2 regions of the Paenibacillus sp. FSL R7-0340 genome follow, and region 1 is predicted to be linked to the other one. Evidence: predicted binding sites of a transcription regulator. Region 1 holds the regulator's gene; the other holds the start of a gene.
The links. Region 1 encodes NrdR, which represses ribonucleotide reductase genes. Its sites were predicted from a motif close to AACACNATATATNGTGTT; they were not measured.

Region 1 (15,009 bases):
AAACTCTCCAGTCTCCCCCTTGGTGTGGGCATCAAATGCTCGACACATACGCCTATCCAAGATTTGATTTGATATTTTCTATTGACCCTAGGTCTGACCTAAGGTTTATAGTGGAGTTATTCAACTATCAGTAAGGAGTCCTGTCATTGAAAGAACACATTACGATCAGCCAGCTTGCTCAGCTCATGAATGTATCTGTACATCAACTGCGATATTTTGAAGAAAAGGGAGTCCTGTATCCATCACATACAGAAGAAAATCAATATCGAATGTACGGGCTTCATGAGATTTATCAGCTTTCGCATATTTTATTATTACGCAAATTAAATGTCCCTGTCGGTCAGATTCAAGAATGTATGACTTCCTATGCTGCCGATGACTATAACCAGCTTTTAGAGCATTCGTTGCAGAAGGTACAGGCCGAAATAGCTAACTTGAAGATGCATGAACAGTTTATTCACAAAGTGTTAGAAGAACATAATAATCGGACCCAGCAGGACGATGAGTATCAGGTCAAACGATTAGCTCCCCGTCATTTAAAGCTATGGTTTGCATTGGAGAATGGTCAAGAGCTCACTGCCGGTAACCTATTTGAACACCGCCCTGCCCCACCTCGATTATTTGAAAATGACCTGCATTACTTGTCTGATGCTGGACAGGCGAAGCTATGTTATGAAACGGCGGATGTGGCTGACTATATTCTGGAAGAGGGCAACTATCTTTATAAGCATCTTTCCGTCATTGAAGAACCAGAGATTGATTATGAAATTAAACAAATGGAACGATATGTAGCTCATCACCAATATAACTGCCAAAGCAAGATTGTTCTAGTAGAAAAATCTTATCTTTCGATGTTCGACAACAACAAGCTGCAATACGAAATTCAGGTTAAAGTAGAATAAATCTTGGAGGGCGTTAAATGAGTGCAAAATCCTTTGACATTGTCGCATACCAGAAACAAGACCATGAAGCTGTTTGCAGTCTTTTAGTCGAATCGTTTAAAGCAAAATTCCAATCTCTTGTTACACTGGAGGAGCAAGATATACAGAAGTTGTTAATGCAGGTTTGGGTTCAAAATCCTTATTCTTCATCTATGAAACAATTTGTAGCCAAAGAGAACGAAGATGTTGTCGGTGTTCTTTCCCTCAAATGGAAGGCACCCTCCTCTTCACTTCCTGAAACAAATCCCATTTCTTTAGCTCCGCTCCTAAAACAGTTTGGTTGCTTCAATGTATTTAAATTTTTGACAGGTATGCATGCGCTGGAGTATACCCCCGCTGCAAATGAGTGTTACATTGATCATTTGGCAATTCGTTCAAGTCATCGTAACCAGGGAATAGGGCGCCGTCTTCTAGCTTTCGCACAGCAATTTACGGTTGAATCTGGGTTTCATGCATTGACGCTTCATGTAGCGCATAAGAACCAAGGGGCTATCCGTTTGTATCACAAACTGGCGTTTGAAGTAGAACAATCCAAGTATAATGGGTTACGGCATTTTTGGTTCAAGGAGCCTGTATGGTATCTGATGAGTTGGAAAGAGAACCTGCATTCGAGGAGAGAGCATCGTTGAAAAAAACATTCAAGCTTACTTTTGGTATTGCGGCAACTCTGGCTGTTGCCTTGATACTAATTGTTCTATATCAAAATTCCTACAAGATGACAGAAGAAAAAATACAAATTAAGACACCTAAAGGGCTGTTAACAGGTACATTAGCTTTGCCTAAGAACTACTCGGGAAAGGTTGGATTGGTTGTTTTTGTCCATGGGGATGGTCCTATTAATGACACATATGATGATGGATACAAACCACTGTGGGAAAAGTTCGCTTCCAAGGGTTATGCCTCCCTGTCACTGAATAAGCCCGGTATTAACAGCGCTCCTGGCAATTGGCTCGACCAAAGCATGGAGGACCGCGCACAGGAGATCCGATATGCAATAGACTGGGCAAGAAGCTTACCGATGATTGATAAGCAAAAAATCGGCCTATGGGGAGCCAGTCAAGCAGGATGGGTCATTCCGAAGATCGTTAAAGAGGAGCATGGTATTGCATTCAGCATCCTTGTATCGCCTGCCGTGAACTGGATTTCCCAAGGACAATTTAATACCAGAAAAGAAATGGAACAAGAAGGAGCTACTCCGCAAGAAATTCAAAAGACATTGAACTACGATCAAGAAGTTCTACAGTTACTGAAAAAGCATGCTTCTTATGAAGAATATCTAGGCATAGCCGATCCTGACGATATGATTTCCAAAGAAAGATGGAGCTTTATAGGCAAAAATTTTCTGTCTGATTCCACCGAAGAATTAAGTCACTTCCATTCTCCTGTACTCTTGGTTCTGGCTGGCAAAGATATTAATGTTGATGTAAAGGATACCGAGCGAGTCTATCGCCAGAAAATACCTCCAGAACTGCTGTCCGTGATTCATTTACCTGAAGCCGACCATTCCATGATGGATGAAAAAATCGCGCGTTCAAAATCTCTAACTTTCTTAACAGCCGTATTCGCCCCAAGAAAATTGGTGAATGGTGAGTATCTCAAATCCCTTTCCGATTATGTCAGTCAGCGTTAAACAATGATGTTCTTTTTTGCCATACTTCTTTTGATATGCTAATGAAAAAATGCTAATGAAAACCCCATAACTGTTCTCGGTTAGACTGGGAATAGATCTATAAACAACAAAAAAACGGCATCTCTGCCGTTTTTTCTAAAAGGATGGACTCTCAGGGACTCGAACCCTGGACCAATTGATTAAGAGTCAACTGCTCTACCAACTGAGCTAAGAGTCCATAATAAAAGTTTGGTGGAGCCTAGGGGGATCGAACCCCTGACCTCATCGCTGCCAGCGATGCGCTCTCCCAGCTGAGCTAAGGCCCCATCATAAGTAAGTTAATCAACGTTTCAAGCGACTTCTATATCATATAAAATTTTTATTCCTGTGTCAATACTTTTATAAAAAAAATATAATCATCTTCCCACCTTGACCCAAGAAAGATACAGTCAGCGATCAGTCGCTGGCTGTATCTTTAGATAACAATGTTTTCAGTTCCTTCATAAACATATTGATGTCTTTAAACTGACGATAGACGGACGCAAAACGTACGTAGGCGACTTCATCCACTGGGTAAAGCTGTTCCATGACCAGCTCCCCGATCTGCTGACTATCGACTTCTGTGGCTGCTGTGTTGCGGATAGCGTTCTCCACCTGGGATACGATCATATCCAATTGCTCGACGGATACTGGGCGCTTCTCACAGGCTCGAATGAGACCGCGCAGCATTTTATCACGACTAAACTCTTCACGGCTGCCGTCTTTTTTGATGACCATGAGTGGGGTTTCCTCCACCATTTCAAAGGTGGTAAAACGCCTGGCACACTGCTCACATTCACGGCGGCGACGGATGGACTTGTTATCATTCGCAGGTCGCGAATCCAACACTTTTGTGCCATTGTAGGCACAATACGGACATTTCATAATCTCACCACTTTCTTTTTCCAATAAATTCCCGAAGATTTTTAGTAATAATTTTGTCAAAACGGATCATAATATGTTTACCACATCGCGAGGAGGTGAACAACAATGGCACAAGGAAACAATGGCAACTCCAACAATCTGGTAGTCAGCAGATCCTCCGGCGCTCTGGAGCAAATGAAATATGAGATCGCTCAAGAGCTGGGTATCAGCATTCCTCAAGATGGATACCAAGGTAACATGACTTCCTATGAGAACGGTTCGATCGGGGGCTACATCACAAAACGCCTCGTAACGATCGCCGAACAACAATTGGCAGGTCAATACCAATAATCGCGGTAATAATGCAGAAATAACAAGAAAAAGTGTATGGACGGGCTGCTAAAAACAGCCTGTCCTGCGCTTTTTTTCATTTTAAAGCGAAAAGGCTCATCATGTCATTAACTTGTCTTTTAAAAATCATTATAAATTTTCGTGTATTGCCTGTAGTAATAAATGACCCGCTGTACATAATGTCGTGTCTCACCAAAAGGGATTTGCTTAATGGACTCTTCTTTTCCATCCCACACTCCCTTATCGAGCCACTCTTGAACTTTACCCGGCCCTGCATTGTAAGCAGCTACGATTGCTACAGGATTATCCTGAAACTTCATGGATAGGTTATGCAAATACCAGGTTCCCAGCTCTATATTGGTACCAGGCTCGTGCTTGACACTGTCTAGCGGAACCTTTTGAATCTGGGCGCTGTCCATAATCCAATTTGCTGTATTCGGCATAATCTGCATCAACCCCAGTGCACCCTTATGCGATTGCTTACTGGTTTTAAAATTGGTTTCTACGCGGATAATAGACGCCACCAAAAATGGGTCCACTTCATACGTTTGTGAATACTGCCGAATCTCATCCTTATATTGAATCGGATAGAACCAGGACATCCAATTTGAATTGAGGAACAGAATCAGGACAAACCCGACAAACAAAGTGAGCAGGACTCTTTTCTTTCGCAAAATATTCATGCAAGTCCCTTCCGCTGCCAAAATTGATCAATTTGTCGTTTCGTCTCAGACTGTGTTCCGCTATTATCGATAACGATATCGGCCAAGTTTTTCTTTTGTTCAATATCCATTTGTGCGGACAGCCGAAGTCCAGCTTGTTCCTCCGTCAGACCGTCTCTGAGCATCAGACGCTGGAGCTGAATATCACGTGGTACGTACACAACCATAATTTCCTCGTACAAGCTCTCCAGCCCGGACTCGTACATTAACGGGATATCTGCCAAAACAAGCTTGTCCGGCTGTTCCCGTTCATATGCTTCCATACGCAGTCGCATTTCCTCACGAATAGCAGGATGTGTAATATCGTTAAGTGCCTGCCGCTGGGCAGGGTCTCCGAATACAATCTCACCCAGTTTTTTGCGGTGCAGGGTTCCGTCACTGTTCACTATAGCTTGTCCAAAATGCTGTATGACCGCCGCCAGCACCGGATGCCCCGGAAGCATCACTTCCCGGGCAATGGCATCTGCGTCGATCAGCAGCGCACCTTTGGCGACCAAAAGAGCCGACACGGTGCTTTTTCCGGTAGCAATACCTCCGGTTAATCCGATATTCATGCTCTTTCACCTCATAACAGCTTCAATATGCCCATCATAATCAGTAATAATGCCGGCAATACACCCAGCGCCTTCATAAATCGAAATGCTGATAGAAAGAAGCCTGCCTTCATCCCTGCAATCAAAAATGTTCCACTGAATAACGTAATAGCCAGCGCAGTAGACAGTGGCTGAAAACCAAGCATAGCTGCCCCTAATCCCGCTCCGAACGCATCGACCGATAATGCAATACCCAGCCAAACCGCTTCGGTAGCAGATATACTGCCAGAACGGTCCATATCCGCAGCAGACGGGCTTCGAAGAATCCGAATAACAAGTCCCCATTTGCGGAACTCCAGAGAAAATAGCGTTCGCTCCTGCTGCTCTACAGAAGCTTCTGCCGACAGATCTTTTCTTGAGCTAAGGAAAGCCTCTGTATCAGCATCCTCTATACTCTTCTTCTCTCCAAGAACAGATCTGCTCACTGGATCAGTCTGTTCTGTAAGAAGCAGCCCCCGAGAGGCCTCCGCTGAATCCTCTAGCGAATCCTCTTTGCGGTGCAGAGCTTGAAACAAAGAGTAACAGCCGATACAGATCAGGATGACAGCGCCGAAAACGGTCGTATATACAGGAGACAGGACACGAGATAGTAATGCGCCCAATTGCATGGATATGCCAATCACCAAACCTGAACATACGGAGATGATAGCAATCGACAACAGTGGAATTTTCATTTTGCGCAGACCATATGTAACACCGACTCCGAAACTGTCCAAACTTAGCGCAAATGCCAGTAACAGCAGGGCTCCCCAATGATTAGCCACTCCAATTCCCTCCCATTGCGAAGGCAGGGCCTTATAACAACCGAAACCCTCCGCAGTATTGGTACTTGGAACAATATATGAGAGGGATGGGCTTGGGGTGACTGTGCCTGTTTAGCGCAGAGGCTGGCAGACCGGACAATGATGTGTGCCACGTCCGGCTACGACAGATTTTTCGATCAATGTGCCACAGTTAATGCAAGGCTTCGCGTTACGTCCATAGATTTGCAATTGATGCTGGAAGTCGCCCGTTTTGCCCTGTCCATTAACGAACGATTTAATGGACGAGCCTCCAACCTGAATCGACGCACCCAGCGTGGAGACAATAGCTTCATGCAAGACATGAAATTGGCTATCCGTTAGGCTTTTGGCTGGCTGTGCTGGATGAATCCCCGCCTTAAACAACGATTCATCTACATAAATATTCCCAATGCCCACCACATATGACTGGTTTAACAGCGCTGCCTTGATCGAAGTCGAACGAGTTCCAACAGCGACACGCAGCATTTCGGGTGTAAAGGCCTCGTCCATCGGTTCCAAACCAAGCTTGTTCAGCGGCTTTTCCAGCAAATCCTGTCCTGCCGGAAATAAGTGCATCGTGCCAAACTGGCGCACATCCTGATAACGCAGCTCCGTACCATCTTTAAAATGAAAGATGACATGGGTATGCTTTTCCACAGGATCATGTTGCGAATACAATCCATATCGCCCTTCCATTCGAAGATGGGAGACCAACACCAGCCCGTCCAGCAAAATCCGCAGAAACTTTCCGCGTCTCTCCACCCCTGTAATCCGGTGATCGGCCAATTCCATCGCAAAAGCATGGATATCATCGGGCCGTTGAATGATCCGCGGTAAATTCACGGTGACATGATCTATATGTTTATCAACGATAAGCTCGTTTAGCGTTCGTTTAATTGTTTCTACTTCCGGTAATTCCGGCATGATGTCTTCACCTCACCCTATATTATAACGGAAGCAGCGTCAAATTGGGACTATCTACTCATTGAAATATCTTACTTGGCCTCATACCAATTGCTTCCATAGCTTACTTCGGCTTTGAGCGGCACAGCCAGCTTTAATGCAGCTTCCATGGTAGCCGGGACAAGCTCTTTCATCGTCTCCATTTCCTCAGGCGGAACCTCGAACACAAGCTCATCATGTACTTGGAGCAGCATTCTGCTGCGAAGATTACGTTCACGTAGCGCCTTATCCATCTGTACCATCGCCAACTTGATAATATCGGCAGCGGTACCTTGAATCGGCGTATTCATCGCTGTACGCTCAGCGAATGAACGCAGGTTGAAATTGCTGGCGTTAATCTCCGGCAAATAGCGTCTGCGTTCCAACAGCGTTTTTACGTAGCCGTCCCGCTTCGCATCCTTCACAATATCATCCATGTAACGGCGAACGCCTTGGAACACATCAAAATACTGGTCGATAAAGCGAGCCGCTTCCTTCCGCGTAATATTCAAATTTTGTGACAGACCATAATCACTGATTCCATAGACAATCCCAAAGTTGACTGCCTTCGCAGAACGCCGCATGTTGGAGTCCACATCTTCCGCTGCTACACCAAACACATCGGATGCGGTCTTGGTATGGATGTCCATATCGTGGACAAAGGCTTCCTTCAAACGTTCATCATCCGAAATATCAGCTAGCACCCGCAGCTCAATCTGTGAGTAGTCTGCCGCCAAAATAGACCAGCCCGGTTCGGACGGAACAAACACTTTGCGGATTTTACGACCCTCTTCAAGACGAATCGGAATGTTTTGCAAATTCGGAAATTGACTGCTCAAGCGTCCAGTTGCTGCAACCGTCTGCCGGAAATACGTATGCACCTTACCCGTTTTCTCCGAAATTTCTTTCAGCAATCCTTCGACATACGTCGATTGGAGTTTGGCAATAGTGCGGTACTGCAAAATATTTTGCACAATATCATGATAGGGGGCCAGCTTTTCCAATACCTCCGCATCGGTCGAGTACCCCGTTTTCGTCTTTTTAATGACAGGCAAACCCAGTTTATCAAACAAAATCTCACCCAGCTGTTTAGGTGAATTCAGATTGAACTCTACTCCGGCAATGCTGTAGATTTCACCCACCAACGTTGCAATCTGGGCTTCAAATTCTTTCCCCAAAGCGCGCAGTTCTTCTACGTTCACCAAGATGCCCTGCTTCTCCATATCCGCCAAAATGCGGGACAACGGCATCTCCAGTTCATGAAACAGCTTGTGCATTTCCGTTTTTTCCAGCTCCGCCTGCTGCACAGGCACCAAAGCTTCAATCACCGCTGCCTTACGCGCCACATGATCGGACAGTACATCCACGTCAGGGACTTTATATTTAGCTCCTTTGCCGAACACTTCTTCGTCTGGACGGATCGAAGACAAGCCATATTTGGCTGCCAATCCGCTCAATGTCTGGTTTGCATCGGTTGGGTCCAGCAAGTACCCTGCCAGTTGCACATCAAACTCGGCACCTGCAAACTCAATTCCATGCCAGTGTAAAGCCAAATCCGTTCGATGCAGATCATGACCGCGTTTTTTGCGTTCAGGGTCAGCAAGCCATGCGCGAATAGGTGTAGCTGCATCGCTTTGCAGTGCATCCAGTGTCATAAAAAATTGCTGTCCCGTTGCGGCAAATATCAGACCTACAATGTCAGCATGATGCGGATTATCACCATGCGTCTCAACATGCAGCACATCCACACGATCCAACACTTCTACCAATTCGCTAATCCGCTGCTCATCCAGCACTGTTACGTCAGCCTCGGCTTCCTCTACGTCTACCCCAGTACTTCCAACCTCACCTGAAAAGGATAAACGCTCCAGCAAGGACTTGAACTCCAGCTTCGCCAGAGCTGGCCCGGCCGTTTCTGCTTGCAGCCCGCCGAAGGCCACATCTTCCAGCTGCTTGTCCAACGTTACATCCCGATAAATGGTCGCCAAATCTTTGCTCATTCGCGCATCATCAGCATGTGTCTCTACACGTTCTTTCATTTTGCCCTTCAGCTCATTCGTGTGCGCCAGCACTTCTTCGACTGAACCGTATTGATGCAGCAGCTTGAGCGCTGTTTTTTCTCCCACGCCAGGAATACCAGGAATATTGTCCGACGTATCGCCCATCAGACCCTTAAGATCAATAATTTGCAGCGGCTTCAGGCCATATCGTTCCTGAATTTGCTCAGGTCCATACGTCTCCACCTCAGTAACCCCTTTGCGGGTCAAGCCGACTGTGACATGGTCTGAGGCCAATTGGAGCATATCCTTGTCCCCAGTCACGACCAGCACATTAAAACCGGCTTCGTCCGCTGTCTTGGACAGGGTGCCTATAATATCGTCCGCCTCATAGCCATCCAGTTCAAACTGGGCAATGCCGAAAGCGGTCAATAGCTCTTTCAGCAACGGAAATTGCTGAGACAGCTCTGGCGGTGTTTTCTCCCGTCCACCTTTGTAATCCTCGTATCCTTTATGGCGAAACGTTATTTTGCCGGCATCGAAGGCAACCAGAATATGTGTTGGTTTGTGCTCCTCCAAGAGCCGCAATAACATCGTCGTAAATCCGTACACCGCGTTCGTCTGCTGCCCGCTCGAATTCGTTAACGGTGGCATAGCAAAAAACGCCCGGTAAATGATACTGTTACCATCTATAAGCATGAGTTTATCCATTTAGCACCTCGCAAGTTCATCAATGCATTCGTAACGTTCTTACGTTTTACGCATTCCTCTTCCTATCTTAACATACAAGACTCCTTTTTCAGAAAAAAACGGCTGCTTCCTAACCAAATTTGCCTTTTGCTCAAAGACAAGTCTGGGTCAGAAACAACCGCTATATACCTGAAAGCTCTACTGGTTCAAATCTGGTCTCTCCCCTGTCACGAGATATACAGTACTTTCACCGATATTCGTAGCATGGTCACCAATTCGTTCAATGTATCGTCCTACAAGCAGTTGCAGCATGGCTTGTGAAGCCTCTGCCGGCTTTTCTACCATAAAGGCGTACAGATCGCTGATCATGTGGCTATACATGGAATCCACACGATCATCCTCTTTGGCCATTTTGTAGGCCAGATCTGTATTTTCATCCAAATAGGATTTGATCGCATCATCTATCATTTCTTTAACAATGGAAGCCATGTGCGGAATATCCACCAGAGGCTTAATGATCTGCTGCCCTTCCAAACGAAGTGTCACCTTGGCAATATCAAGTGCCAAATCGCCCATTCGTTCCAGATCACTGGAAATTTTAAATGCAACAATGATCCGGCGCAAATCCTTCGCTACCGGTTGCTGGGTAATAATGAGCTTGGAACCCATATCGAGAATATTCTCTTCCAGCGTATTGAGGGATGCATCATTTTTGACCACCTGCTGAGCCAATTCTATATTTTTGGTCTGCAAACATTCAATGGCCTGATCGAGCGCCTTCGAAACGTGTGCACCCATTTCGCGCAGTACGGCTCTCAGCTCATCTAACCCTTCATCAAAACCTTTTCTACGTATCATTTCGAAGTCACCCCTTCTGGCATATTCATCTGGTAGGCTTTAGCCAAATCGCCCTGAAATATAATCTTCTGTACGTGAATCTTGCGGCGTGGAAAACATCGTCTCTGTATCCGCCGCTTCCACCACAACACCATTTAAAAAGAACGCAGTTCGACCGGACACACGCGCTGCCTGATGCATGTTATGCGTCACCATGACGATGGTATATGTGTCTCGCAATTCCTGAACCAGTTCTTCAATTTTCATCGTGGAGATCGGATCTAGCGCAGATGTCGCCTCGTCCATAAGCAAAATATCTGGCTGTACAGCAAGCGCCCGGGCAATGCACAACCGCTGCTGTTGTCCACCGGACAAGCTCAGAGCTGAACGCTTCAGAAAGTCCTTGACCTCTTCCCAGAGTGCCGCCTGCCGCAGGCTTTGCTCGACCAATTCGTCCAACTTGTCCTTTTGCCGAACTCCATGCAGACGTGGGCCGTAGGCCACGTTATCATAAATCGATTTGGGAAATGGGTTAGGCTGTTGAAAAACCATTCCTACCTGCTTACGCAGAGTTTCTACTTCCATAGTATCGCCGTATATATCCTGACCTGCGATACTCACGGTGCCTTCAATACGCGTTCCCGGTATCATGTCATTCATCCGGTTCAGCGTACGCAGCAGGGTCGATTTGCCGCAGCCGGACGGGCCGATAAAGGCAGTTACCGTTTTTTCAGGAATATCGAGGTTTATATGTTTCAGCGCGTGAAATTTCTCATAATATAAATTCAGCTTATCAATCCGGATTACGGAATCATTCATGGATTTATGATCTCCTTCGTGTTGCAGTTATGATCCTCAAGCATTGCACCTGATTTGCACAATATGAAGATTATATAAGCTGTGTGTAAATTTAGTGTGGTGGATTTGTTAACGGTATGTAAAATGATCAAGAACTTAGCATGAGTTCAAGCTCCTGTGCAATTTCGGCTGCATTCAAAGCCGCTTCCTCTGCGGAATGGGACATTTCGCTGTTTTTGGCTTCAATTTCATCGACAGCCTGCAATAGTTTGGCAAAAGTTTGTGTTCCAGCAGAAATATATTGAGAGCCTGTATGAATCTGCTGCATACTCGTATCCGTCAGTTCAGCAGTGTCACGCAGCATCTGCTCGATATGGGTGAGTAAGCCTGTAATCTGCGTGGAAAAAGCTTTCGTCTGGAGTGACATATTCCTCACCTCCTGAGACACAATCTGGAAGCCTCGTCCGTGTTCGCCAGCATGCGCCGCTTCAATGGACGCATTGATCGCCAGCAGTCCGCTTTGATCTGCCAGTGCACGAATGGATGAGGCCATGCCCGCAATGTCATTCAGCGATTGGGTCAACGCCGTCATCTGCTCATGCTGGCGCTTCATTTGCTCCGTGACCGCACGATAGGAGAGCAAAACATCCTCCAATTCTACTTTGCCACGGCGGGATAATTCACTCATTGAGCGGGTTAGCCGCACACTGTCATCGGCCTCTTTAGCTGCATCCAGCACAGTCAGCTGAATACGCTGGACTCCGTCATAGCTATGCCGAATCACATCGCCCCGCTCTTCGTCCGCTTCTCTTTGCATTCGCTGCACGACGGACAGGATATCACGAATCGTGAGTACGCCGAGTAATCGTGTGCCTTCCTTAATCAACACACAATCGTAAAAACGCTGTTCTTCACGCAACATCGCCAATTCCACAATGTCCGATGCCCGGCTTTTTAAATCCACAATTAATGTATCGGGGTCGGCAAATATGGCCGCAGGCTTGTCATAGAACAACGCCGCAGCAAATCTGCCCGTAAAATGGCGATTGTACGCATCTCTCATAATAATGCCCAGTGGAAGATCATTTTTATCCACAACAATAACACAAGGTATATCTTCCTGTGTTTTCATAAGTGCTAACAGTTCTTTACAAGACATGTCCGTACCAATGATCGGAACCTCCCGGCATGGCACATAGGTAGTAATCGGCTTGTATGCTTCACGTTCAATCACGGCAGTGGAACTCGGCTGGGTCTTTGGTTCCGTTATCATCGTTCTGAAGTCCCCTTTTTTTAACTACTTGGAGTGACGGGAACATCATATCGGTCATTTGTTGATTCTAGCGACTAGTTTTGTTAATGAAATGTAAAATCACGAAATGGACACAAAAGCGCCGGAAACTGCTTTGGACAAAGAAAAACGCTCCTCATTTATAATAAATGAGAAGCGCTTCTTTTTTTATTTACAACCAGCTTGTACCCCACTCCACGGATCGAATCAATATGAACCGAGTCGGGATCTAGCTCCAGCTTTTTACGTAAGGAACTGACGTGCACATCCACGGTCCGTTGACCGCCAATGTAGTCAAAACCCCAAACAGCATTCATCAGATCATCTCGGGTCAATACCACACCCGGCTTGCGGGACAAATAAAGAAGCACCTCAAATTCCTTTGGTCTGAGGCTGATGGACTGACCTCCAAGAATGACTTCATATTTTTCGGGGTAAATCTCCAGCTCGCCCAATTGAATTTTGGAGCTATCTTTCTGATCAGACAACACTCCTTCATCCCCGCCGGAAGTTCTTCGCAGCACAGCCGTCACGCGGGCCAACAGCTCAGAAACGCCAAAAGGCTTCGTGATGTAATCATCCGCACCCGACTTCAGCCCTTGAACAACCTCTGCTTCACCGTTTTTGGCCGTTAAAATAATGATAGGCGTCGTCAGCCCCTGATGGCGAAGTCTGCTCAGAATGTCCAGTCCGTTCATTCCCGGCAACATCAAATCCAGCAGGATCAAATCGTAGGACTCTCTGGAGGCTTTCTCAAACCCGGCACTGCCATGATCCTCCGTGTCCACTTCGAAGCCTTCTTGTATCAAATTGTAGGATAGCAATCTGGCAAGCGTTGGTTCATCCTCAATAACCAGCAAGCGTTGTCCCATAAATAACTTCATCTCCTGTTTACCTGTTAAAGGCGCATTGGTCAAAATCCTGAAACCTTTTCCATACTCATGCGACACCCGTTTATTTTATCACGGCATTGTTAACAGAATGTAAAAAATGTTCTAGTTCATTCTTCCTGTTGCAATAGTGGTAATTCAACTGTAAACGTGGTACCCAATCCAAGCTCACTTTCCACCGAAAGGGTGCCATGATGCAAATCGACCAAGTGTTTGACGATCGACAATCCCAGCCCCGTTCCGCCAGAGTTGCGCGAGCGTCCTTTGTCCACCCGGTAAAAGCGCTCAAAGATACGTGGCAGGTCCTTCTTCGGAATTCCAATACCTGTATCACTGACTGTAAATACGACCTTTTCCGTGTCATTCTCCCGCTGTATCGTTAGAACCTTAATCTTTACCTTGCCACCATCAAGTGTATAGTTGATGCCATTAGACAAAAGGTTCAAGAAAATCTGCTGAAGCTTATCTTCATCTGCCTCCATAAACAACTCATCCGGGATATCCATGTGTAGCGTAATTCTTTTTTTGGCCGCAACATTGTTCAGTTTTTCCAGCAATGAATCTATGAACGACGAAACGTGCACCGGCGAGCAATCCAGCGGAGAACGCTTGGATTCAATTTTGGATAGCTCCAGAATGTCACCGATCAGCCGATTCAATCGTTCGCTTTCATCATATATAATTTGCAAAAATGAGCGGGCCGTTTCTTCATCTTTAACCCCGCCACCGAGTAACGTCTCGGCAAAGCCCTTGACCGCGGCAATCGGTGTTTTTAGCTCATGAGAAACGTTAGCCACAAATTCACTCCGCATATTTTCCAACCGTCGAATGGCCGTAATATCCTGTAAAAGGAACAGCATCCCGCGGTATCCGCCTTCATCCTCATACATCGGGACACCGTCCAGCAACACGAGTCTCTCCTCGGGATTGTACAAATGAACCTCACCATGCAACCTCTCTCTGCTTTGTATGCTGCCCTCAATTAGCTTTGTGAGCTCATAGTGCTTTTTCAACTCATGATACGGCTTGTCCGTCACCCGTTTACCCACGACACCAAGCATTCGCTCAGACTCACGGTTTACAAGCGCAATACACTCACTTGCATCAATCATTAGAATTCCGCCTGTCATATTACTCATGACGCTCTGGAGTAGATCCTCATTGTCGCGTATCGTTTTCATTTGGTTTTGGAGACTGTCAGCCATACGATTAATGGCTTCACCCAGTTGCCCTACCTCATCCCGGCGCTGTACACCGACTCTTGCGTCATAATCCAGCCCTGATATGCGGTTGGCTACCCCTGTAATATGTTCAATGGGCGAGGTGAGGCTGCGAGCAATACGATAGCTCACCAGTCCAGCAGCAATAAACAGCAACACAAGACCAATCCCGATGGCCGTCCAGCCACGCCGTACTCCCTCCTCCACCGCTTTCAGGCTCATAGACAAACGGATATACCCATCAAAGCCCTTGTCCGATACAACAGGTTCAGCGACGTATAGCATGTTTCGTTGCAGAGTTTCGCTGTAGCGTATTGTCCGACCGATTCCTTCCGCCGTGGCTTGCCGTATTTCATCACGAGATGCGTGGTTTTCCATCTTACGAGGATCACTTAACGAATCGCCAACCACCGTCCCGTCCTTGCGAATGAAGGTCACCCGCG
Region 2 (15,009 bases), 190 kb from region 1:
AGCCGAAGCTCTACCGTTTCGGTGCCTGTACCTTCCATAAGATCAAGGAACAGCTGCCGCCGCCGAATGAGTATATTCGCATGCTCCTGCTGTTCATAATCAATCGTTTGCCGAATCAGACTTTGCAACGCATGATCAATCATCCACAGCTCGTCCTTGTTGTTTTCCTCACCCGGACGGCTGGGCAGTTGTTGAATACGCTGCATCATCAGCTGAATTGGCCTGTAATTTCTGCGGGTCACATAAATAATGTAGATCACCGCTAATATAACAACAGCCAATCCAACTACAATCCAGACGTAAGAGATAACAGACACCCACTCGAACAACTGTCCGGCACGAATACCACTTTCAAAACTCCATCCCAGCCGGGGGGACATCAGATGAGTCAGTTGCTGCCCGTCCTCTGCTTTTACAGCATCTTTTGTACCGGATGCAGCTGGATAAATGGCTTGACCGCTAGCATCATTAATCACCAGATAGGAAACTGTCGGATTCGTCATTTGACCAATCATTTGCTGCAACGGATACACACCGATATTGATTACCAGCAGCCCTTGTCCTCCAAAAGGCAACGGGAGGCGCTTATGCATCGAAATTACACGTTCTGACGTATGTGTTCCCGGCTCCGTCCATTCCCGCACAGGTGACCACTGCCGATCCTCCGACCGAAGAGCCTGCTCAATATACGGATAATCACCGAATGTCGAAGCATCCTGAAGTCCACTTCTCGTTAACACCGTGTGATCCTTCGTTCGATAAATATAAACGGAATGTACCAGTTCATGATTATCCTTAAGCGCGCGTAGGCTTCCAACCAGCCCATACAGCATCGTGCTGCCACTTTGCGCCTGCCCATTCAGAAAAGAACTGTAGCTCTTGTTCGTCTCCGCCTCGCTTAATACGTCCATTTCTACCTTTGTCAGCGACTTCTCCACACTGTCCAGCACAAATCCGGTTGTAATCCGATTCGCCTTTCCAGTTTCATTGCGCGATATTTCGTTTACAATCAGGAAGGATAAAAAAATGAGGATCGACACCGTTAACATAAAAATCGGGAAATAGGAAAAAAGCAATCTCCTGTACCAGCTCTTTCGCATCATGTCCTCCCCCTGCCGCCTAATGCTTTCATGACCCTCTCTATAGGGCTTCGCTCAACACTAAGCATACTCGTGATGTCAGTTTTAATGCGGATTTGATTATACTTTGAACCTATTCTACCAAAATTAGATGCTAAATAGATAGATTTCTTACAAATGATCTGTTATCACTTAAGTCGAAAACCCTCTTTTGTTATGTATATTAACATTATGAAAACGCTATACATATCATAAAATAAATTTATATTATAAAAAAAGCCTATCCATCATCTACTTAAAGACGGATAAGCTTTTACTGTTGTCTAACCTTGTATCCAATTGACCAATGAATGTACTGTCAATGTACCCGGCGCAGCTGTCACAAATGCTGATGAACCGTTGCGCAAGGCCAAGAATTCCACTGTTTTTGGAATACCGGGAGCCAGATCCAGATGGTTGTCACTGAAAATACCTTCCTGCTCTGCCGATAGCCACACGTGTCTAGCAAGTACATCCGAACACAGCATGAATCTGCTGCCTCCACTTCCCTGAATCTCTGTCACTTCAATTTTTGCCTGCGGTAAATCCATCTCTTTTGTGTCTGCAAAATAAATTTCACCAGAGGCCACCTGTTCACCATTCTGCGTCAGACGCGCGACCAGCATATGCTCCGCCCGCTTCAGGCCACTCAGCCATTTGTCGATAGGCAGTATATGTACAATTCCTGCACCGCCTGCTGGTTGATTTACCTTAACGTTTTCTTCACGAATAGCCTGGCTGCTACGGATATGCAAAAGCGTCAGCCGCAGCGTTCCTGATATCGGCTCTAGTGTATCGTTGACCAGATGCAGGGCCTTATTCCCCTGTCCTGTATCTGTTGCACTCAACAGCACATCGGCAAAGCTGCGCTTAGCCGTATATTGGAGCGCTTTCCAACGACCAAAATAGTCCATACTCGACCAGGAGGCAACGGGCCAGCAGTCATTCATTTGCCAGTATAATGTTCCCATGCAATAAGGCTTGTGACGACGATGCGCCTCTATAGCTACTTTCATTGCTTCTGCCTGTAAAATTTGGCTCATGGGAAGAAAACTTGTAAAATCCTTTGGCTCTCGCATGTACCGCTCCATATATTCTTTAATCAGACGATTGCCTGCGCTGTTCTTCTGATGTGCCAGCATCACCGCAGATTCCAGCTCCAAATCCTTTTCTTCCGCATAAGTACGAACGGACTTGTATTCTGGAAAGGACTGAAAACCATATTCACTCATAAAACGACCCACATGGACATGGTAATTCTCAAACGGCTCAGACGCGTGCCATACACCCCAATAATGAATATCACCTGCAGCTGAAGACCGATGGGCATGCTGGTTCCGATCTCTCGTCAGGTCAATCAGTGGGGAGGAGGGCCAATATGCTGTCTGCGCAGACCAAGTGTGTACCGCCTCCGGTAGAATCCGATGAAAGAGCGTTTCATAATCATCCCACAGGCGCTCCCGTTGCTCAGGTGTGTAGTCCTTTTTCCACCCCCAGCCTCCGTTCTCTTCATAATGCGCCCATGCAGAATCGATCTCATTGTTGCCGCACCATAAGGCAATGCAGGGATGATGACGCAGCCGCTTGATATTGTCCTCGGCTTCCTGTGCCACATTGTCCATAAAATCCTCATCCCCTGGGTACATGCTGCAGGCGAACATAAAATCTTGCCACACGAGCAAACCGTATTCATCACAAAGCTCATAAAATACGTCTTGTTCATAAATACCGCCACCCCACACCCGCAACATATTCATATTCGAGGCTGCTGCACTGGCAATTTCATACCGATATCGTTCCAGCGTAACTTCAGTGACAAAGCTGTCATTCGGAATATGGTTAGCCCCTTTTGCAAACACTGGAATTCCGTTCAGCTCAAAATGAAAGCTCTCTCCTGCTGCATCCCGTTCACGTACAAGACGGATGGAACGCAGTCCCGTTTTTACTGATTTTTCCGCAATTACAGCTCCTTGTTCTTGTTCCACCAATTCGGTCACAAACGTATATAGATACGGCTCCCCCAGCCCACGGCACCACCACAGCTTCGGCTTCTTCATCTCCAGCTCCAGCTCCACCGTCTGCTTCCCCTTCAGCAGCCGAACTGGCTTGGACCACACCTTCCCGTCAGCGGAAATACGCAACTCGGCATCTCTAATCTCATCTGCATTTTCGATCTCTACCACTGCCATGAGTTTAGCCCCTACCGAATTCACCTCGTCCTGTCGAATAAACAAGTCTCTCACGATCAGACCCGACCACGCTTCGATCCGGACCTCTCTCCAGATACCGCTCGTCACCAGCCTCGGTCCCCAATCCCAACCATAGTGGTAGGGAGCCTTACGTGCGAAAACGCTTACCTTTTTGTCGGACAAACCACCTATCTCGGACTGATCATTGGGTGCAGGGAGTCCATAACCTAAGCTTTCCAGCTTGGGTACATCTTCAGCAATCGGAGAACGAAAACTGATTTCCAGCCGATTTTCCCCTTGCTGAACAAATGCCTTCACATCTTGTCTCCATACCCGAAACATATTATTGGCTGACAAGACAGATTGACCATTCACTTTTACATCCGCGTATGTGTCCAGACCTTCCAACACCAACTCTACACATTGACATTGAAGCTGATCTGCATTTATCTCAAAATGGGCTTCATATACCCAATCCTGCTTATCAATCCACTGTACCTCCATCTCGTTCATACCGATAAACGGATCAGGAATTTTGCCATGTCGTAAAAGATCGGTATGCACACAACCCGGCACTTTCGCGCTGAGCCACTCATCACTTTGTGCTTCCCTAAACCTCCAGCCATCCAACCCTATCACATTAACCATCGTCACAAGCCTCCCTATAAGCATGATTGGGAACATCTGGATTCATCAGTAACATAACAAAAATAACATTAAGCTAACAAAGTAGTCAATTGTTTTTTGGAACAAATGACAAAATACAAAATAAAAGTCGCCCTCTGCCCCTAAACAGGCTAAAAGCGACCTCCTTCGTCTCCACGGTGTATGGTGTCATAACACGTACCTGGACATTAACTATATGTGATTGTGCTGATGGAACGCTCACGGTCGTCATTTTCCCGACTGATCCGGGGTGCATGAACTTCCCGTACGAATAGCTCAGCATGTAGCAATTTTTTCTCGACAGGCGAGTCCGGGTTCGTTATGCGCCACAACAACTGGTCCACTGCACGCATTCCCAGCAATTCCTTATCCACTCTCACCGTGGCATAAATCGGCATTTGTTCATTCGTATCGTCAAACCCGGTCACTCCGCAACGCCTCGGAACGTCAATCCCCTTTTCTTTCAGCACATCCACGACTTGCGCAGCAGTCACATCATTAGCACATACAAAAACCTCAGGCAGTTCGTCCTCAGACAACTTGTCCATTTCCTCAGCAAGCGCCTGCGCTCCTCCGTGAAGAAGGGCTTTATTCTGCCGCAATTCTACTCCGCTCATTTCCAGTGTGGAACGACAAGCTTCCCAGCGTTCGTAGAAACTGTGAGCGTCATCAATATGACCCACAAACTGAAAGCGGGTATAGCCCCTGCACAGCAAGTCCTTCATTAATTCACTCATGCATGTGCGATTATCTGTAAACACCGTATCACTTAAAAATGCAGAATCCCAATGATCTACCATAACGACCGGAATACCCATCCGATAAATGTTCAGCAACAACGAAGTTGAAATCGTTCCTACTGTGATAATCCCTTTAATCGCCTCCGGGTTCAGTAGAGAAAACGTATCTTCAGTCGAGGGCTCCGTTAACGTGATCATATCCATACCCTTACGGTTCAGACGCTCGGAAATCCCTTCAAATACAGGCCCCCAGTACCTGGATTCCCTGTTCTGGTACCTAATATTCGGAAATAACACTAGCACGGTACCCGACCATTCTCTGGGATCTGTGTCCCGAGGCTCTACCCCTGTCATTTTGGGATGACTGCGAAAATAGCCCATCTGGGCAGCAAGCTTGACCAGAACCGCCCTTGTTTCGTCACTTACACCGGGTTTGCCTGACAGTGCACGCGAAACAGCGAACTTTGAAACGCCCGCCGCATCCGCAATTTCTTGCAACGTTACTTTTCCACGCATCTTCTCACCCAACCCTATTCGGAATCTTTTTCTACCTTAACCTTTCTAATACACGGGTGTACCTATAAACTGGTACCATCGTAGCATACTTTGTTTTAGATCATCAAATGATAGATTTGTACAAATCCACACCCTCCACCAAAATATGTTTGCTTAATAAAAAAACAAACCGCATAACAAACAATTATAAATAACTTGACGTGAGGTTTTTTATTTCCTACAATTTACTATTGAAAGCACTTACATTGTGTAAATCATACTTATTAAGGGGGATTTGCAAATGTTCATGAACAGGTCGGTACGTCAGAGCTCCATCCTGCTCCTGTCTTTGCTGCTGCTCGTTACAACGGGCTGTGCGAACGGAACAGGCAGTAAGGCAGAAAAGGAAGATCCTAATGACACCAGCCCTATTACATTTACTTTCTTTGGCGGTGATTCCAGCTCTAACTGGAACAACATGAAGGATGCTGTCGGGCAGGAAATTATCAAGAAAACGGGCGTTACGCTAAATGCTGAACATGCTGTCAATGGCCGAGGCGAGGAAAAGTTTGCTTTAATGGCAGCGAGCGGAGAGTATCCAGATCTCGTGTACCCCAAATCAGACATTGGCAAGCTGGTCGATGCCGGAGCACTCATTGACCTAACCGACCTCATTGACAAATACGGCCCTAACATTAAGAAAGTGTATGGAGACTATTTTAATCGTATTAAATATAGTAGTGAAGATCCAGCCATCTACACGATCCCGACCAATTTGGGTGTGGATCACATCGCGTTTGATGCACAAGCCGGCTTCGAAATCCAGCATCAGGCACTTAAGAAGCTTGGATATCCTAAAATCCGCACCGTTCAAGATTTTGAAAAAGCACTTAAAGATTATGTCGCCAAATACCCTACTACCAATGGCCAGCGAACCATCCCCCTATCACTTGATGCCGAAGACTGGAAAATTCAAATTACAGTGACTAACCCGGCTGTTACTGCTACAGGTGGACCCGACGATGGCGAATATTATATTGATCCTAAAACACACAAAGCCATTCTTCACTACAAGCGCCCAGAAGAACGTGAATATTTCCGTTGGTTGAACCATATGTACAATGAAGGACTGTTGGATAAGGATACTTTTGTGCAAAAAAGTGATCAGTATAAGTCCAAAATCGCCGCAGGCCGTGTCATCGGACTCATTGATCAGGAATGGAACTATCAAGATGCCGAAAATGCGCTCAAGGCAGCAGGTAAGGATGAATTCACTTACGCCCATTTTCCAGTCACTTTAAATGAGAAATACGAGGATCATTCCCTCCAGCCCATTGGCTTCGATACCGCATCCGGGATCGGAATTACAACCTCATGTGAAAATCCGGTGCGAGCTATCAAGTTTCTGGATTTTCTGGCCTCCGACGAAGGGCAAATTTTACGCAATTGGGGAATTGAAGGCCAGCATTACAATGTAGAGAACGGCAAACGTGTCATTCCGGCGGATGTGCAACAACGTAAAAACACCGATAATGCTTCTTTTAGTAGAGAGTCAGGAATCGGTTTGTACTGGATATGGGGGCCACATTACGGCGATAGCGTAAAGGACCCTTCTGGCAACTATTACACAACCAATTATCCGGAGATGATTACCGAAAATTATAGTCAAGCCGAAAAAGAGTCCCTTCAGGCATACAAAGCCCATACGTGGAAAGACCTGTTCCCGAACGAAAAGGATTTTCCGGTAAAAGAATGGGGGGCTGCCTACAACATGCCCGTTCCGACTAATACGAATTACAATGTTATTTATCAGAAGTCACAGGACATTGTACGCAAACGGATTCCTGAGGCCGTACTCGCCAAGCCAGATCAGTTCGACGCTGTGTATGACCGCATGCTCCAAGAGCTGGATCAGGCGGGTGTGCCAAAGGCTGAAGAAATCTACACTGGCCTAATCCAAAATCGGCTGAAGCTGTGGTACGGCGAAAAATAGGGTTTGTCTTTTAATGAAATATTACAGGGCTGACAGACCATGCTGTTCAGCCCTTCTACATTAACTTTTACATTACATATTCTGTTTGGTTTCTTTTTCTTTCCAAGAATTACTTTTCCCTGATACACGATTGACGTAAAACAATAAAATGATTGGAATCAACGCAATCCCCCCACACATCACCCAAGATATTTGAATAGGTGTTTGATCGGAAGACAAATCCGTAAAATTACGACTGATGATCCCTGTCACGATTAAACCTATGCACATGCCTAATTGTGAAATCGCAGAATCCAGAGATAGTAGTGTAGAACGATACTCATTAGAGATTCTTTTGTTCAGAAAAATTTGTTTGGCAACCGGGTACATGCCGCGCCCAATTTCATAGATCAAAAAGGTAAGCAGCACAGGATAAAATGTGTTGAACGCACCGGCTAAAATGAGCCATATCCCAATCATGCCGCAGGCATACATAAGTATATGTACATCACTGAATCGTGCGCCTAGCTTTCGAACCAGGTAACTTCCCAAAGTCATACATAGTGAATACCCTGCCTTGATAAACCCCATAATCCAAATCCCTTGTTCAGAAAGGCCAACCAGACGTGGCTGTTGGAATGTATTCCCCGCCGAGTTCGAAAAGCTGATAAATAAGCCAATCATAAACACAATCCAGATAGACTTATTTTCAAAACCGATACGGACACTTTCTCCGATAATCGTTTTAATGCGAGTATTAGACGTCTTTCGATGTGCAACATTCTCCTCATCCATATAAAAGAAACATAGAAAAATGCATACAATAATAGATAAAATACTAGCCGCCCATGGAAGTGAATAGTTAAAAGTTGCGAGGAAGGCCCCCAACAGACCACAAATAAATCCCGAAATGTACTGTATACTGTTAGAGGTTGTAAAAAGAACTTCCATGGGCTTATCACTATTTTCCACAACCCATGATTCCAACGAACCTGATTGTAAACATATAGCCAGACCTCCAAAGACTTGCGCAAACACAAGCACCCCGATTTGATCTGTCCAAACGAACAACACACTATAGACTAGAAAACAACAAAGTCCCAAAATAACAGAAATTTTTCTTCCATACTTGTCTGCAATAGCCCCCGTGGGTATCTCAAACAGAAAAATACTTACAAAGAATACAACCAGTAAGAAGTTGGCACTCTGCAGAGAAAGTCCTTTAGCTAATAAAAAAAGGATGAGCGTAGTCCCCGTGATTTCACTCATAAAAAATTGAAGAAAGCTGACGGAGTAATATAGCTTATGAGGTTGCACTCTCAGGATTCCGTCGCTTGCTGTGCAGCCTCATATTCACTTCGCAAAATCCCCATCTGAATAATGTCATAGTATTGCCCTTCCCTGAATAGCTTTTCCCGTAGCCGACCTTCCTCCTTGAAGCCGCATGCCAAATAGCAACGGTGTGCACGTTCATTGAACGCATAGACCTCCAACTCCAGCCGATGCAGGTTCAGCGTATGAAATGCAAATTTTTGTAACAGCCGGATCGCTTCCCGTCCGTAGCCTTTGCCCAGGTCACCGTCACGCCCGATCACAACACCAAGGGTGGCGTGCCGATTTACCCAGTTGATTTTGAATAAATCCAGTTGTCCGATATAGTCCAGTGTGTCTTTATGCGCAATGACAAAACCTTTGATCTCGGGGTTGCCGTCAATCATCATCTGCACAAAGGATTCGCTATTCACCTGTGAATGCGGGTAGATAAACACGTCGCTTAAACCACGTGTGATTTCCGGGTCATTGACCCATTTTCGGATAGCTGGTATATCTTCTTGACGGTATTCTCTCAATACTATTCGTTTTCCAATGATATGCGGCATCTTAATCTTCCCTCCAATTATGTATCTGTTTTGGCAATACTAACTCCCCGCCAACACCTTTACGCTTCCATTACTCTCACAAACTCCAGAAAACGTGTACCTTTATAATGAAGCTCCCCACGATTCCCGATCACAATCATACCAAAGTCTGTATCCTTCACCTCCAGCTCCATACGCTCACCCCCGTCAAACTCAAAGGTGATATAATAATATGTCGAAGCTGAAAAATCGCCTGATCCCCCACGCACTCTCGTCCGTTTATCCACAACCTTACATGAACGTTGTACCCGTTCGGCTGCTTGATTGGACAGGCCCGCTCCTATCGTTTTGACAATTCCCATCAGCTTCATCCTTTCTACAGTAAAATGTAAATTTTCCATTCTATTGCCCATTGACAAATCGTACATCTTCACCCTCAAAAACTCCAATACTTTTTTAACATACTTACGAAAAAAAAGTTCTTTCGCTCTTTTCCGCACCCCGCTTGGACTTATACCCGATCTGGGTCCGCTGATCCCTTCTAGACCGATTGACAAAACTATATATAGATATAAAATAGAGAATGTACTCTAAATATAGTGTAAAAAACGTATTTATGCCCGATATCTTGAAGATACGGGTATGAAAATACATGTAAATATAGAGTCAAAAATTTTAAATGGCACAGCCAGCAAGGGTTTCCAGCTATGATGGATCTCGGGCAATGCCGTTTTCTTTTTTCGTTAATTGTTTAAGGAGGTTGCATACCATGCTGATTGCATATGATTCCAAGACCGGCAATGTAAAAAGATTTATAAACAAGCTCAAGCTTCCAGCGGTTCAGATTGAGGAGCAAATGACTATAGAAGAACCTTACGTACTTATTACATATACAACCGGGTTTGGGCAGATACCTGAGAGGGTATCTTCCTTTTTGAAAAAAAATGCACAAAACCTTGTTGGTGTAGCTGCAAGCGGCAACCGTAACTGGGGTGAGAAATTTGCCAAAAGTGCGGATTTGATTTCCGACCACTATAATGTCCCCGTAATTAGTAAATTTGAATTATCTGGAACGTTCGGAGATGTAGAACGTTTTAAACAGGAGGTGAGCCGAGTTGCGGCATATTGAATTGAACAACATGTTGATGAAACGCGATACAGACGGCTTTTTCCAATTGGAAAAGGACCAAGAGGCTGTAGCGGAATTTATGAAGGAAGTTCAGGAACGGAGTTTGAAGTTTGCTGACACAGCCGCTCAAGTGCTGTATATGATTGAGAATGATTATTACGAAAATTTCTATAACAGCTACACGGCTGACGAAATTAATGATATTTTCCATATCACTCATAGCTATAATTTTAAATTTCCTTCCTATATGGCAGCATCGAAGTTTTATACTGACTATGCAATGAAGAGTAACGACCGTAAAGTCTATCTGGAACATTACCCTGACCGGGTTGCTGCTGTCGCGCTGCATTTAGGACGCGGTAACGCCGATACGGCACGCCTGTTGTCCTGCTCGATGATGGAGCAACGTCTCCAGCCAGCGACACCAACCTTCCTGAATGCAGGCAAAAGCCGCCGTGGGGAATTGGTATCCTGCTTCCTGCTCGAAATGGACGACTCCCTGAACTCAATCAACTATGTGCTGAACACTTGCATGCAGTTGTCCAAAATTGGCGGCGGTGTTGCCGTTAACCTGTCGAAGCTGCGGGCACGCGGTGAAGCGATTAAGGGTGTAGAAGGCGCAGCAAAAGGCATAATGCCTGTGCTGAAGCTGATGGAAGACGGCTTCTCCTACGCAGATCAAATGGGACAACGTAAAGGTTCTGGCGCAGCCTATTACAACATTTTCGGATGGGACGTGCTTGAGTTCCTGGATAGCAAAAAAATCAATGCTGACGAAAGAGTACGTCTCAAGACACTTTCTATTGGATTGCTGGTGCCAAACCGCTTTTACAAGCTGGCTCAAGATAATGAACCGCTGCATGTATTTGCTCCTTACAGTGTGTTCAAAGCCTATGGAACGCATCTGGACGACATGGATTTGGATGAAATGTACGACACGCTGCTTGCTGACGATCGGGTGAAGAAAAAAATAGCGATGAGCGCACGTGACATGCTGACGAAAATTGCCATGATTCAGTTGGAGTCTGGTTATCCATATATCATGAACAAAAGTAACGCGAACCAGGCACATGCTCTTAAAAACGTGGGTCAAGTCAAGATGTCGAACCTATGCACGGAAATCTTCCAGTTGCAGGAAACTTCCGAAATTACAGATTACGGACAACAGGATACTATCCGCCGGGACGTGAGCTGTAATCTGGCTTCTCTGAACATTGTAAATGTGATGGAACATGGTAAAATTCGCGAATCCGTTCATGAGGGTATGATCGCGCTCACCTCAGTCAGCGATATGACCCAAGTAGCTAATGCACCAGGTGTTGCGAAAGCGAACCGTGAAATGCACTCCGTCGGTCTGGGTGTTATGAATCTGCACGGCTACTTTGCCAAAAACAAAATTGCGTATGAAAGCAATGAAGCAAAAGACTTTGTCCGTACCTTCTTCATGACGATGAACTATCATTCCATCGAAAAGAGTATGGAAATCGCGAAAGCATCTGGACAAAGCTTTTATGGATTTGAGGAATCGGATTATGCGACAGGCGTATATTTTGACCGATACCTGAACACAGATTATCGTCCGACAACTGCACGTGTGCAAGAGTTGTTCAAAGGCATCTATGTTCCGACTTCAGCGGACTGGGACAAATTAAAAGCAGATGTGATGAAAAATGGCCTGTACCACGCCTATCGTATGGCAATTGCGCCGACTGCTAGCATTTCGTACATTCAAAATGCAACATCCAGCGTCATGCCGATTGTTGAGCAGATTGAAACCCGTACCTATGCCAATTCGACGACCTACTATCCAATGCCTTATTTGCAAAAGGATAACGTGTTCTTCTATAAATCCGCTTATCAAATGGATCAGTTCAAAGTGCTTGATCTGATTGCAGAAATCCAGCCGCACGTGGACCAAGGAATTTCGACCGTGCTTCATGTGAACAGTGACGTGACTACGCGTCAGTTAGCACGTTGTTATCTGTACGCCGCACACAAAGGACTTAAATCGTTATACTACACACGCACCAAAAAGCTGTCTGTGGAAGAGTGCCTCACCTGCTCCATCTAAAGCATAAATGGTAACAAGCTGTAGTATAAAAATTAGATTTTGAATAGATATGGATGCTTTGCATTAGAAGCTGTATCCAGCGTGTGGTTCAGACCTTTACGGGACTGGACAAGACCCTCGCGGATACAGCTTCCGTATGTCAAGCATACGATGATTCGCCTGCACTATTTCAATATGTGTTTCCAGGGAATCTCGCAAGCTGAAGGGAGAATGCTAACAATGACAGGTATACAAGCTGTAAACTGGAATCGCTCGGACGATGATTTCACACTGATGTTCTGGAACCAGAACATTATGCAATTTTGGACGGATGATGAAATCCCGTTGTCTGACGATAAAATGTCCTGGGTAACCCTCAGTGATATCGAAAAAGAAGCCTACATGAAGGTGCTGGGCGGATTGACGCTACTGGATACCATTCAAGGCGGCGTGGGTATGCCGCAAATTATGGAGCATGTGGACGGACTGCAACGCAAAGCCGTACTAAGCTTTATGGCGATGATGGAACAAATTCATGCCAAGTCGTACAGTAGCATCTTTACAACGCTAGCTTCCACGGAAGAAATTGACGGTGTATTCCGCTGGGTGGAAGAAAATCCACATCTCCAAACCAAGGCAGAAACCATTCGTCAGTATTATATGAATATCCACACACCCAAAGACCTGTATCTTGCGATGGCAGCGTCGGTGCTGTTAGAAAGCTATTTATTTTATAGCGGCTTCTTCTACCCTCTTTATCTGGCGGGCCAGGGCAAGCTGACATGCAGTGGAGAAATTATCGATTTGATCCTGCGGGATGAAAGTATTCACGGTGTGTACGTAGGTGTACTGGCACAGGAGATTTATGCAGAATTGGCCGAGGAAGAACAACGTGATCTTTACCAGACGCTGGTAGGCTTGCTCCGCTACTTGCACAATAACGAGGAACAATACACCGAGCAAATTTACACTCCTATTGGACTCGTAGACGATGTGAAAGTCTTTTTGCGCTACAACGCCAACAAGGCCATGATGAACTTGGGCTTTGATCCACTGTTTGAAGAAGAAGAAGTTAATCCCATTGTATTCAACGGCATCAGCACCCACACTAAGCAGCATGATTTCTTTTCTAAAAAAGGAAACGGCTATGTGCGGGCGATGAATGTAGAGCCGCTGACAGATGATGATTTTAATTTTGGCGTATAAGTACAAATACGTGAAATTAATTTAGCAAGGTGATACTATGAAGAGCCGTCCGCATGCGGATGGCTCAGACTGTAAACAAAGTAGATAGTTTACATATTTCAGGATTTTGCAAAATTCGATTCCAGTCGCTCCAATGAACAAGATATAGACGAACTAAACCATTTCGATCTATATCTTGTTCATTGGAAGTCGCTTATGGGATTTTTGCAAAATCCTCATTTACTTGCGTTCGCTTATATAAAACTGGTATTGCCGCTGCTATAAGGATCATACCCATAAAAGCGGGTGCGGCATGACCAAGTGACACATAGATTTGACCTCCAATGATAGGCCCAATCATTCTTGCTAAAGCCTGAATAGATTGACTACCTCCTTGAATCCTTCCTTGTTCACTAGAATCGACAGACTTGGAGAGCATCCCATTGAATGAAGGCCCAAAGATCGAATCACCAAAACCAAATATAAACATTCCAGCGATAAAAAGAGGATAGAATGAGAACAATGCCGAGGCTGCAATAAGACTATAGCCTATAATCTCCGAAACCATTCCAAGAATGGCTATCTGTTTATCACTAAGTTTTCTCAAAAGCTTTGGCATGATGAAACCTTGTGAGATAATGTCTTGGACACCCACAATTGAGAACATAAGTCCGATTAGTGTAGGCTTCCAACTAAAAGTATCCATTGTAAATTGTGAAAAAACTGCCTGTAAAGATCCGTTGGGTATCCAAAGTAAGAACGCTGAGATAAGTAGCCTGTTTAAGTTTTTCATGGAAAGCAGGTTTGCAAGCTGTATGAATGGATTAAGTCTTACAGAAGTAATTTCTTTCAGTCTATGTTTCTTGTCAAGGCTCTCAGGCATAAAAAAGAACCCATATATAACATTCACTAAAGTTATGATTGCTCCAAAATACATGGGTACAGAATAATCAAACTTGGCGAGTAATCCGCCTACAGTTGGGCCAATGACAGTGCCTACACCTACAACCGCACTCACCCATCCAAAGTATTTGGTTCTCTGTTCTGGAGGAATGATGTCTGCAAAATAGGCGAAGATCGTGCTTATGCTCCCACCTGTTATACCCTCTATTATGCGTCCCGCAAATAGTACCCATAAAGCTCCTCCTATGCCAAAAACCAAGTACCCGATTGCGGAACCCAAAAGGCATACTAAGAGCAATGGACGACGGCCATATTTGTCACTCAGAGCTCCAAGCACGGGAGCCGCAAAAAACACGCAGAATGCATAAACAGAGGTCAGCAGCGTGACAACGATAGCTTGTTCTCCCGGATTGCTTATATAAGGCTGTACTAAGAATGGGACGACAGGTGCTATGATACTGAAGCCTATTCCGCAAAGAAACACAGAGATAAGACCGAATATTAAAGCGTGTTTATCTACGGTTTGTTCTGTGTTCTGTTCATTGTGTGATCTAAATTTGAACATTAAATTCTCCCCTCAAAATCTATGTTTTTATTTCCTAGGAAGCAAAAAATATCGTATCACAATTTTGCTTCCTCGGCAACAAAATAATAACAAAAAAAATGCAGCCCGTTCTCAATAGAGCCCGGCTGCCTGTGGTTT

Region 2: a site for NrdR is predicted at 9,626-9,643, ahead of nrdI (class Ib ribonucleoside-diphosphate reductase assembly flavoprotein NrdI). Genes of this name have one in related genera too.

Annotation. Positions count from the first base shown of each region.
Region 1 covers NZ_JBBOBY010000001.1:4,342,206-4,357,214, forward strand. Annotated here, with positions in the region: gene MKX59_RS19080 (helix-turn-helix domain-containing protein) at 147-902, shown strand; gene MKX59_RS19085 (GNAT family N-acetyltransferase) at 920-1,570, shown strand; gene MKX59_RS19090 (alpha/beta hydrolase family protein) at 1,567-2,571, shown strand; tRNA gene MKX59_RS19095 (tRNA-Lys) at 2,716-2,788, opposite strand; tRNA gene MKX59_RS19100 (tRNA-Ala) at 2,801-2,876, opposite strand; gene nrdR (transcriptional regulator NrdR) at 3,007-3,474, opposite strand; gene MKX59_RS19110 (alpha/beta-type small acid-soluble spore protein) at 3,580-3,804, shown strand; gene MKX59_RS19115 (lytic transglycosylase domain-containing protein) at 3,924-4,487, opposite strand; gene coaE (dephospho-CoA kinase) at 4,484-5,080, opposite strand; gene MKX59_RS19125 (MntP/YtaF family protein) at 5,092-5,883, opposite strand; gene mutM (DNA-formamidopyrimidine glycosylase) at 5,995-6,825, opposite strand; gene polA (DNA polymerase I) at 6,897-9,551, opposite strand; gene phoU (phosphate signaling complex protein PhoU) at 9,729-10,388, opposite strand; gene pstB (phosphate ABC transporter ATP-binding protein PstB) at 10,428-11,186, opposite strand; gene MKX59_RS19150 (methyl-accepting chemotaxis protein) at 11,314-12,438, opposite strand; gene MKX59_RS19155 (response regulator transcription factor) at 12,597-13,328, opposite strand; gene pnpS (two-component system histidine kinase PnpS) at 13,457-15,009, opposite strand, start outside.
Region 2 covers NZ_JBBOBY010000001.1:4,155,404-4,170,412, forward strand. Annotated here, with positions in the region: gene MKX59_RS18175 (helix-turn-helix domain-containing protein) at 1-1,103, opposite strand, end outside; gene MKX59_RS18180 (beta-mannosidase) at 1,403-3,955, opposite strand; gene MKX59_RS18185 (LacI family DNA-binding transcriptional regulator) at 4,162-5,229, opposite strand; gene MKX59_RS18190 (ABC transporter substrate-binding protein) at 5,510-7,201, shown strand; gene MKX59_RS18195 (MFS transporter) at 7,274-8,497, opposite strand; gene MKX59_RS18200 (GNAT family N-acetyltransferase) at 8,500-9,060, opposite strand; gene MKX59_RS18205 (DUF2500 domain-containing protein) at 9,120-9,452, opposite strand; gene nrdI (class Ib ribonucleoside-diphosphate reductase assembly flavoprotein NrdI) at 9,809-10,168, shown strand; gene nrdE (class 1b ribonucleoside-diphosphate reductase subunit alpha) at 10,155-12,239, shown strand; gene nrdF (class 1b ribonucleoside-diphosphate reductase subunit beta) at 12,459-13,424, shown strand; gene MKX59_RS18225 (MFS transporter) at 13,618-14,871, opposite strand.